DNA from 4 places in the Kitasatospora sp. NPDC087861 genome. Region 1 is predicted to be linked to each of the others. Evidence: riboswitches for the same ligand, from Rfam matches in the RefSeq annotation. Region 1 holds a riboswitch; each other region holds the start of a gene.
The links. Region 1 has a riboswitch for cyclic di-AMP ahead of ACIOJE_RS23230 (M23 family metallopeptidase). Riboswitches for the same ligand answer to the same signal wherever they lie in the genome.

Region 2: another riboswitch for cyclic di-AMP. It lies ahead of ACIOJE_RS09985 (hypothetical protein); the one in region 1 lies ahead of ACIOJE_RS23230 (M23 family metallopeptidase).
Region 3: another riboswitch for cyclic di-AMP. It lies ahead of ACIOJE_RS40520 (transglycosylase family protein); the one in region 1 lies ahead of ACIOJE_RS23230 (M23 family metallopeptidase).
Region 4: another riboswitch for cyclic di-AMP. It lies ahead of ACIOJE_RS21215 (NlpC/P60 family protein); the one in region 1 lies ahead of ACIOJE_RS23230 (M23 family metallopeptidase).

Annotation. Positions count from the first base shown of each region.
Region 1 is NZ_JBIUUS010000016.1:181,769-183,957, reverse strand. It holds gene ACIOJE_RS23235 (hypothetical protein) at 1-249, shown strand, start outside; gene ACIOJE_RS23230 (M23 family metallopeptidase) at 360-1,193, opposite strand; cyclic di-AMP (ydaO/yuaA leader) riboswitch at 1,206-1,364, opposite strand; gene ACIOJE_RS23225 (YiaA/YiaB family inner membrane protein) at 1,622-1,900, shown strand; gene ACIOJE_RS23220 (alpha/beta fold hydrolase) at 2,030-2,189, shown strand, end outside.
Region 2 is NZ_JBIUUS010000005.1:118,049-120,237, forward strand. It holds gene ACIOJE_RS09980 (esterase/lipase family protein) at 1-624, shown strand, start outside; cyclic di-AMP (ydaO/yuaA leader) riboswitch at 854-1,020, shown strand; gene ACIOJE_RS09985 (hypothetical protein) at 1,023-2,189, shown strand, end outside.
Region 3 is NZ_JBIUUS010000075.1:8,094-10,282, reverse strand. It holds gene ACIOJE_RS40525 (cytochrome P450) at 1-698, shown strand, start outside; cyclic di-AMP (ydaO/yuaA leader) riboswitch at 909-1,076, shown strand; gene ACIOJE_RS40520 (transglycosylase family protein) at 1,082-1,987, shown strand.
Region 4 is NZ_JBIUUS010000014.1:174,331-176,519, reverse strand. It holds gene ACIOJE_RS21220 (C40 family peptidase) at 1-754, shown strand, start outside; cyclic di-AMP (ydaO/yuaA leader) riboswitch at 1,089-1,241, shown strand; gene ACIOJE_RS21215 (NlpC/P60 family protein) at 1,252-2,189, shown strand, end outside.

The sequences.
Region 1 (2,189 bases):
CAGGGCCTGATGCGGCGCAGCTACCGCAACCTGGCCGAGCTGACCGCGCTGGGCCGGCCGATGCCGGACGAACTCGCCGGGGACTTCGGGGAGTTCGAGGACGCGGCGGCGGAGGCGGCGCTCGACCTGTACGGGGAGTGGACGGCGCCCGGGCTGCCGCGGCTGCTGGTGACGGAGTTCCCGGACCTCGCACCGGAGCCGGGGCAGGAGGAGATCGACACGTATCTGGCGGGGCTGGCGCAGGAGTGACGTGTGCAGGAGTGACGTGTGCGGGCGCGGCGTGTCTGAGCCCGGCGCGTCCGGGCGTGATGTGACGGAGCCCCGGCCGCGCGGTGTGCGGCCGGGGCTTCGCGGGTGCGTCAGGGGTTGAGGCCGCGCTGCTGGAGCCAGGTCTCCGGGTCGACCGGGGCGCCGCCGCCGGGGCGGACCTCCAGGTGCAGGTGCGGGCCGGTCACGTTGCCGGTCGCACCGACCTTGCCGATCTGCTGGCCGGAGCCGACCTTGCCGGAGCCCTTGATGATCGAGGAGAGGTGGCAGTACCAGATTTCGGTGCCGTCGGGCAGCGTCTCGACGATCCGGTAGCCGTACGAGCCGGACCAGCCGGCCGAGGTGATGGTGCCCTGGCCGACCGCGTAGACGGGGGTGCCGGTGTCGGCGGCGAAGTCCAGGCCGGTGTGCAGGTGGGCCCAGTAGCGGGCGCTCTGGCCGTAGTGGGCGGAGAGGTTGTAGTCGCGCACCGGCAGGGTGAGGGCGGCGGCCTTGGCCCGCTCGGCCTCGTCGGCGGCCCGCTTGGCCTCGGCCTCCTTGGCGGCGGCCTTGGCCTCCGCCTCCTTCGCGGCCTGCACGCGGGCGCCCTCCTCGGCGGCGGTGCGCTGGCTGTCGGCCTGCTGCTGGATGCGGGCGGCGAGCGCGAGGCCGGGGTCGGCGGAGAGCGCGACCGGGGTCTCGTCCGGGGCCTCGATGGCGGGGGCGGCAGCCGGGGTGGCGGAGGCGAAGCCGGTGGCGCCCAGGGTCGCGGCGACGGCAGTGACGCCGAGCAGCGGGGAGGCCCCACGGGTCTGACGCGGCATCCGGTGCCGGTTGGTCTCGACGTCCGGGCCGGAGTGCTCGGGGCTGTCCGAGCCGGGGTGGTCGAGGAGCTGGGTACCGGCTGCGGGGCCGGCCGGGTGTGCCGGGGTGTGCGTCGACGCCACGGAGGCGCGCTCCTTTCCTTCCTTCGCGCCTACCGGGTTAGCTGACGGGTTCGGAGCAGGAAGGTCTCCTACGGCCGGGCCGGAGCCCTGCCGATTCACCCCAAGGAACGTGGTTCCCCGGCTCCCTGACCTGCCCGGAGGCCGGCCGGCGGGATTAGGCGACGGCGCACGGTGCCGTCTGGGTACGGCGTTGACGACCGCGCTGCGTTATCAAACGTTAATCCTAGGAGGCCCTGATTCCAAGCCGTTCGCTCGGGACGACCGGAGACGGGCGGGGCAATCTGGGACACGATGGGCGTTTTGCGACCCTTGACCACCATTGACGCCACCTAACATGATCGGACGTCAACGAACGACCCCCCACCTGAGTACTCCTACTCATGTGCGGCCCGGCCGCGCCGCCGCATTCTGGCGCCATGAACGCACCGATGCAGTCACGCACGACGGCCGCGTACCACCTCCAGGCCGTACTGTCCTTCGCGCTGTCCGGCAGCGCCCTCGCCGTCGGAATCGCCTACCTGCCGGTCGGCGGCTGGACCCGGGCCTTCCTCGGCATCGGCCTCCTCTACACCGTCACCTCCTCCTTCACGCTGGCCAAGGTGATCCGCGACCGGCAGGAGACGAACGAGATCGTCACCCGGGTGGACCAGGCCCGGCTGGAGAAGCTGCTCAGCGAACACGACCCGTTCAAGGTCGAGGGGGCCTGAGGGGCGGACTCCGAGGGTCGGCACTCCGACTGCCTGCCGAGAGCTTGACGGCTAAGGCTATTAGCCTTAGCTTTATGGCTATCGGCAGAACGGCCGATGACCCGCACCGGCGGTCCCAGGAGGCCCACCATGAACGCCACCAGCGCCCCCAGCACCCAGTACCTCGACGTCCACGGCGGCCGGATCGCCTACGACGACACCCGGCACGGCGAGGGCACCCCCGTCGTCCTGCTCCCCGGGATGCTCGACACCCGCGCCGCGTACCGGCACCTCCGCCCCCTGCTGACCG
Region 2 (2,189 bases), on a different contig from region 1:
GGGAGGGCGTACGCGGGCGACGTGCGCCGCCTGATCGCCCTCGGCGGGCCGAACGGCGGGCTCGACTACGTGTACGCGCACGGCTGGTCCTTCGACCTGGCCGCCTGGCCGGCCTGCGGCGGCACCGCCAACGCGCCGTCCCCGCACCTGTACATGACCTGCTACGGCACGTACACCGCGCAGCCCTGCCTCGGCGTGCTGCCCACCGGCGGCCACGACTGCTACCCGGGACAGCGTCAGCTGCTCGCCCGCTGGGACGGCCGGTACGGGGTGGACGGCACCTCCCAGGACTGGTGGACCACCTACTACGGCGGCCAGGGCTTCTACACCTCCGGCCAGGGCATCCAGGCGGCGATCGACGCCGGGTCGCTGATCGCGCCGCTGCAGCAGGCCGGAGTCCCGGCGTCGGTGCGCACCTACCTGCTCGCGGGCGGGTCGGCCGACATCCCGGGCGTGCTCAACGAGAACCGGGGGCCCAGCGACGGCATCGTGTTCACCGCGAGCGCCCTGGACACCACCGGTGTCGCGACGATCGGCGGCACCCGGCTGCTCGCCGGTCTCAACCACCTGGAACTCGCCTGGGCGCCGGAGGCCGAGAGCCAGGTCGACGGCTGGCTCGACTGATCCCTTGGTCCGCTGATCCGCTTCCGATCCGCTGCTTCCCTGGTCCGCCGATCCCTTGATCGACCCCAACGGATCCACCACACAGCGTCGTTGATCGACACCACTGTGAGCTGTGCGACAACCGACCCGGCCGGGTTGTCCGTTCACGTACGGTCTGCCTAGCCTGCAACGGTCGTTCGCTCTCGCGGACTCCGCCGCCGGGACGCCGAGTCCTGTCCACCCGCCGGTCGGCAATCGAGCACCACAACGGACAGGAGCGGGGGAACCAAGGTCAGCGCCCGGCCCGTACGCTCCCGCGTGCGGGCCGTGGCTAGGGGTGAAGCCGCTTCCACCGGCGGCCGGGCCACCTCCGCCCGAATCCGACAGCTCACCTCGCAGGCGTCGCAGAGGACACTCCCATGCACCAGCCTGCCCGTCGCCGCGCGCCGCGTCACGCCCGCCCCTCCCGCCGGGGCCGCAGCGCCGCTCTCGCCGCCACCGGAGCGTTCGCCATCACCGGCGCCGGACTGTTCGGCCTGCCGGCCGTCACCGGTGCCCAGGCCGCCACCGCTCCGACCGTCACCCAGGACCGGCTGGCCCCGGCGACCATGGTCGCGACCAAGGCCACCACCGCCTCGCTGACCCTGCACTCCTCGGCCTGCTTCACCGCGAAGACCGTCGGCGTGGGCGTCCGGGACGCGTCCGGCGCCAACCTCGACTTCCCCGGCAACGCCTCCAACGCGCGGATCTGCCCGAGCGGCCTGAACTTCACCAGCGGCGCGCGCACCCTGCCGGCCGGGACGTACACCCAGTTCGGCTTCTGGCAGGACCTCGGCGGGGCCTGGCACAACCTGCCCTCGCAGCAGCTCGTGGTCTCCAACGCCCCGGCGCCGACCTCGACTCCGACCCCGGCGCCGACCGCGACCGCGACCGCGACCTCGACCCCGGCTCCGACCGCGACCTCGACCCCGGCTCCGACCTCGACCCCGGCTCCGACCGCGACCTCGACCCCGGCTCCGACCTCGACCCCGGCTCCGACCGCGACCGCCACCCCGAAGCCGACCGCCACCCCGACCCCGAAGCCCTCCCCGACGAGCAGCCCGAGCGCCACGGCCAGTCCGTCGCCGAGCACCCCGGTCTCCCCGGTCGCCGGCAAGTCGCTGACCTGGTCCGACGAGTTCAACAGTCCGATCAGCTGGGGTTCGCGCTGGGTCGGCGACAAGACCAGCTCGTACAAGTACGGCAACCACAACCCGGACGACAACAAGCTCGACTGGCTGAACAAGAACAACGTCAGCGTCGCGAACGGGGTCGCCACCTTCACCGCCGCGCCGAGCGGCAGCACGCTGGAGAACGGCAAGCAGGCCTGGAACACCGGCTTCCTGACCACCGAGGGCTCCAGCGAGGGCTTCCAGGTCAAGACCGGCGACTACGCCGAGACCCGGGTCAAGCTGCCGTCCGGCTCCGGCGCCTGGCCGGCCCTCTGGACCTGGAAGAACGGCAACGGGGAGGTCGACTCCTTCGAGTACCACCCCGACAACCCGAACCTGCTGGAGCTGACCAACCACGTCAACCCCGGCAACCCC
Region 3 (2,189 bases), on a different contig from region 1:
ACCTGCTGGAGCTGATCCACCGCAAGCGGGCGGATCCGGGGGAGGACCTGATCTCGGGCCTGATCCGGGCGAGCGACCACGGCGAGCACCTGACCGAGAACGAGGCCGCGGCGATGGCCTTCATCCTGCTGTTCGCGGGGTTCGAGACGACGGTGAACCTGATCGGCAACGGCACCTACGCGCTGCTGCGCAACCCGGGGCAGCGGGCGCTGCTGCAGGAGTCGGTGGCGCGCGGCGAGACGGCGCTGCTGGAGACCGGGATCGAGGAACTCCTGCGCTACGACGGGCCGGTGGAGCTGGCGACGTGGCGCTTCGCGACGCGGCCGCTGTCGATCGGCGGGGTGGACATCCCGGTGGGCGATCCGGTGCTGGTGGTGCTGGCCGCGGCGGACCGCGATCCGGCCAGGTTCGCGGACGAGAACACCCTTGACCTGGCCCGGAGGGACAACCCGCACCTGGGTTTCGGCCACGGGATCCATTACTGCATCGGCGCCCCGCTGGCCCGGCTGGAGGGGCGGAGTGCGCTGGCCACGCTGCTTTCCCGGTTGCCGGATCTGCGGCTTGCGGAAAGCCCGGAGAATCTGCGCTGGCGGGGTGGCCTGATCATGCGTGGGCTGCGGGAACTCCCGGTCGAATTCAGTCCGGAGAGCAGGTCGCCGCATGCGCCCGTGCCACCTGTCGACGCTCCGACGCGCTGACGAGGCGTCGCCGGACGGCCTCCACGGGCAGTCTGAACCATCATCAATCCGGACATAGCGCCTCCGTTGGTAGGCGACCGAACACGGGCCGTAATTTCTGTGTGATATCGGTGATATGAGCTTGTGATTGGTCTGAGGATCTGTCTACTCTCCCTGGAGTCCGCAGCTGCGGACCTCGTGCGCGGAACGCCGAATCCTGCCCGCCGCGTCACGGGAAACCGACCAGACCCTGGGCAGGGGCGGGGGAACCAGGTTTGTTGCCGTTCCCCAACGGCTTGGGGTGAAGCCGCCCGAGCGGAATCGTTTCCGCTTTCGGCGGCCGGGCCACCTCCCGGTCCGAACCCGACAGCTCACCTCGCAGGCGTGCGGAGAGGGACCTCTTCATGCTGTTCGTTGGAACTGGCCGCCACCGTCGTCGCACCCAGGCCGAGAAGGCCATCGCCGTCGCCGGTGTGGCCGGCGTCGGACTCGCGATGCCGATCCTCACCGCCACCGGTGCCTCCGCCGCCCCGGCCTCCGCCTGGGACTCCGTCGCCCAGTGCGAGAGCGGCGGCAACTGGAGCATCAACACCGGCAACGGCTTCTACGGCGGCCTGCAGTTCACCTCCAGCACCTGGAAGGCGTACGGCGGCACCTCCTACGCGCCGCAGGCCAACCAGGCCAGCAAGGGGCAGCAGATCTCGGTCGCCGAGAAGGTGCTGGCCTCGCAGGGCCCGGGCGCCTGGCCGGTCTGCTCGCAGAAGGCCGGTCTGAGCAAGGGCGGCGCCCCGGCGTCCGTCGACACCTCCTCGGACGCCAAGCCCGCCAAGCAGTCCGCCGCCAAGCCGGCCCAGCAGGAGCAGGCCCCGAAGCCGGTGCAGCAGGACGCCCCGAAGCCGGCCGCCCAGCAGCCGGCGCAGCCGCAGGCCCAGGGCTTCGCCGGCAAGGCCGGCTGGGACGCCGACGCGAAGGTGTACTGGTACCAGAACAACGGCGCCTGGTACTGGACCAGCCACCAGAGCGTCTACCAGCAGTACGCGGGCCAGGCCGCCGCCCAGCCGCAGTCCGCGCCCCGGGCCGCGCAGCCCGTCCAGCCGGTCCAGCGCGTCCAGCCCATCCTGCCCGCGCAGTCCGCCCCGGCCGCGCAGACCGGCCACGACTACACCGTCCGGTCCGGCGACACGCTGTCGAGCATCGCCACCGCCCAGGGCGTGTCCGGCGGCTGGCAGTCGGTGTACGACGGCAACCGCGGCACCGTCGGCGGCGACCCGAACCTGATCATGCCCGGCCAGGTGCTGCACCTCGGCTGATCCTGCGAGGCCCGGCGAAGGAAGGGGGACGGGCTCCGTCCCCCTTCCTTCGCATTCGCCCGTTTCGATCGGACAGTCAGGTGAACTACCGGCAGGTAGTCGGGCCACACGCTGAGACGGGACCGAGGCCAACGTGGCCCCGGCGGCCAGGGCGGTTAGGCTCTGGTCGTAACGACTTCGCAATCGTCCCGCCGGCAGCACC
Region 4 (2,189 bases), on a different contig from region 1:
CCAGACCGGCCTGGCCGGGGTGGCGGGCGAGCAGTACCGCACCGGCGGGATCGACCCGTCCGTCCAGCTGATGCTCTCCTCCGACCCGTCCGGCTACTTGGAGAAGGCCTCCACCGTCCAGCAGGCCAGCACCAGCGAGACCGAGGCGCTCAAGGGTCTGCTGGACCAGCAGCGCCGGCTGGACCAGGAGAAGACGGAGGCCGCCGCCGTCCTGGCCTCGCTCGACTCCACCACCAAGGACCTGAACCAGGCCAAGTCGGACGTCAACCAGAAGCTCAAGGCCGCGCAGGACCTGCTGAACTCGCTCAGCGCCTCGGAGCGCGCCGCGCTGCGCGCCCAGCAGACGCAGGACGACCGGGCCTCGCGCGGCAGCGAGCGCACCGACCTCGGCAGCCTCCCGCAGGCCGGTGGCTACGCGGGCGTGGCCGTCGCCAAGGCGATGAGCAAGCAGGGCTCGCCGTACGTGTGGGGCGCCACCGGCTCGAGCACCTTCGACTGCTCGGGCCTGATGGTCTGGGCGTACGGCCAGGCCGGCATCTCGCTGCCGCGCACCTCGCAGGAGCAGGGCAACGTCGGCACCCGGGTCACGCTGGACCAGGCCCAGCCGGGCGACCTGGTCATCTACGGCCCCGACCGGCACCACGTCGCGATGTACATCGGCAACGGCATGGTGGTGCACGCGCCGCACACCGGCGACGTGGTGAAGGTGATGAAGGCCGACGCGATGCCGATCAACACGATCCGCCGGGTCTGACGGCCCGACACGCCCGTTGGCCCCGCCCGGGCCTGTGATCCGCGCCACCCTCCGACCGGGGGGTGGCGTTCGGGTTTGCCCGCCGGGCGAGCACATCGTGAAAGACGATCAGCTTTGCGTGTGGCAGTGATCACCATCTGTCATATTCACCAAAGAACTTTGGTCTTCTTCCGTCTTTTTTCTGACAAGGATTTGAACGGATCACGGTTCAGTTACTAGGGTCGTGCTTCGAACCACCGCACTGTCGATCGCCCAGCCGGGGTGGCGGCGGTGGTTTCCGTCGAGTTCGCGACGCAGCGGGGCGGGCCGTGTGCCTGCCCGACGGGGAGCCCAGCAGTCGGGGGCGCTGTCGAGCGGAGCCGGGGAACCACGTTCCTCCGGGGTGAATCGGCGCCAGGTCGGCCGGTGGAACGGCCGTGAGGCGTCGTAGGGCATGCTTCCGGCCCGAACCCGTCAGCTCACCCGGTAGGCGGCGCAGGAAGAAGGAGTCCGCCTTCGTGGCGTCCCATCGTCGTCCCAAGCCCGCCGGCCGCGCCCGGGTGTCGATCCTGACCGGCTTCGCCGCCGCGGCGGTCGCCATGTCCGCGCAGTCCGGTGCCCACGCGGACCCGCAGCCGACCAAGGACCAGGTCAAGGAGCAGGTCGACCAGCTCTACGAGCAGGCCGAGGTCGCGACCGAGAAGCTCAACGGCGCCCAGGAGAAGCAGCAGCAGCTGCAGAAGCAGGTCGCCGGCCTGCAGGACCAGGTGGCGCGGCAGCAGGCGCAGGTGACCGACCTGCAGGGCGGCCTGGCCGAGATCGCCGGCGAGCAGTACCGCAACGGCGGCATATCCCAGACCGTCCAGCTGATGCTCTCCGCCAGCCCGGACAACTTCCTGAGCCAGGCCGACACCCTGAACCAGGCCGGCAGCACCCAGAAGGGTCAGCTCACGCAGCTCCAGGAGGAGCAGCGCAAGCTCGACCAGGTGCGCTCCGAGGCCCAGGGCAAGCTCGCCGAGATGGAGAGCACCACTCAGCAGCTGAAGGCCGCCAAGGACGAGGTCCAGGGCAAGCTCAAGGCCGCGCAGGACCTCCTCAACACCCTGACCGAGCAGGAGCGCCAGGCGCTGCGCGCGGCCGAGGAGAAGGCCGCCGCCGACGCCAAGGCCAAGGCCGACGCCGCCGCGAAGGCCGCTCAGCAGCAGGCCGCCGCCCAGCAGAGCGCCGACCGCTCCTCCCGCGACACCAGCCGCACCGACCTGAGTGCCCCGCAGACCTCCGCGCCGACGGCCCCCAAACCGGCCGCAGGCAGTTCGCGCGGTGCCGCGGCGCTGTCCATCGCCGCCTCCAAGCTCGGCACCCCGTACGCCCGCGGCGGCACCGGTCCGAGTTCCTTCGACTGCTCCGGCCTGATGGTCTGGGCGTTCAACCAGGTCGACGTGTCGCTGCCGCGCAC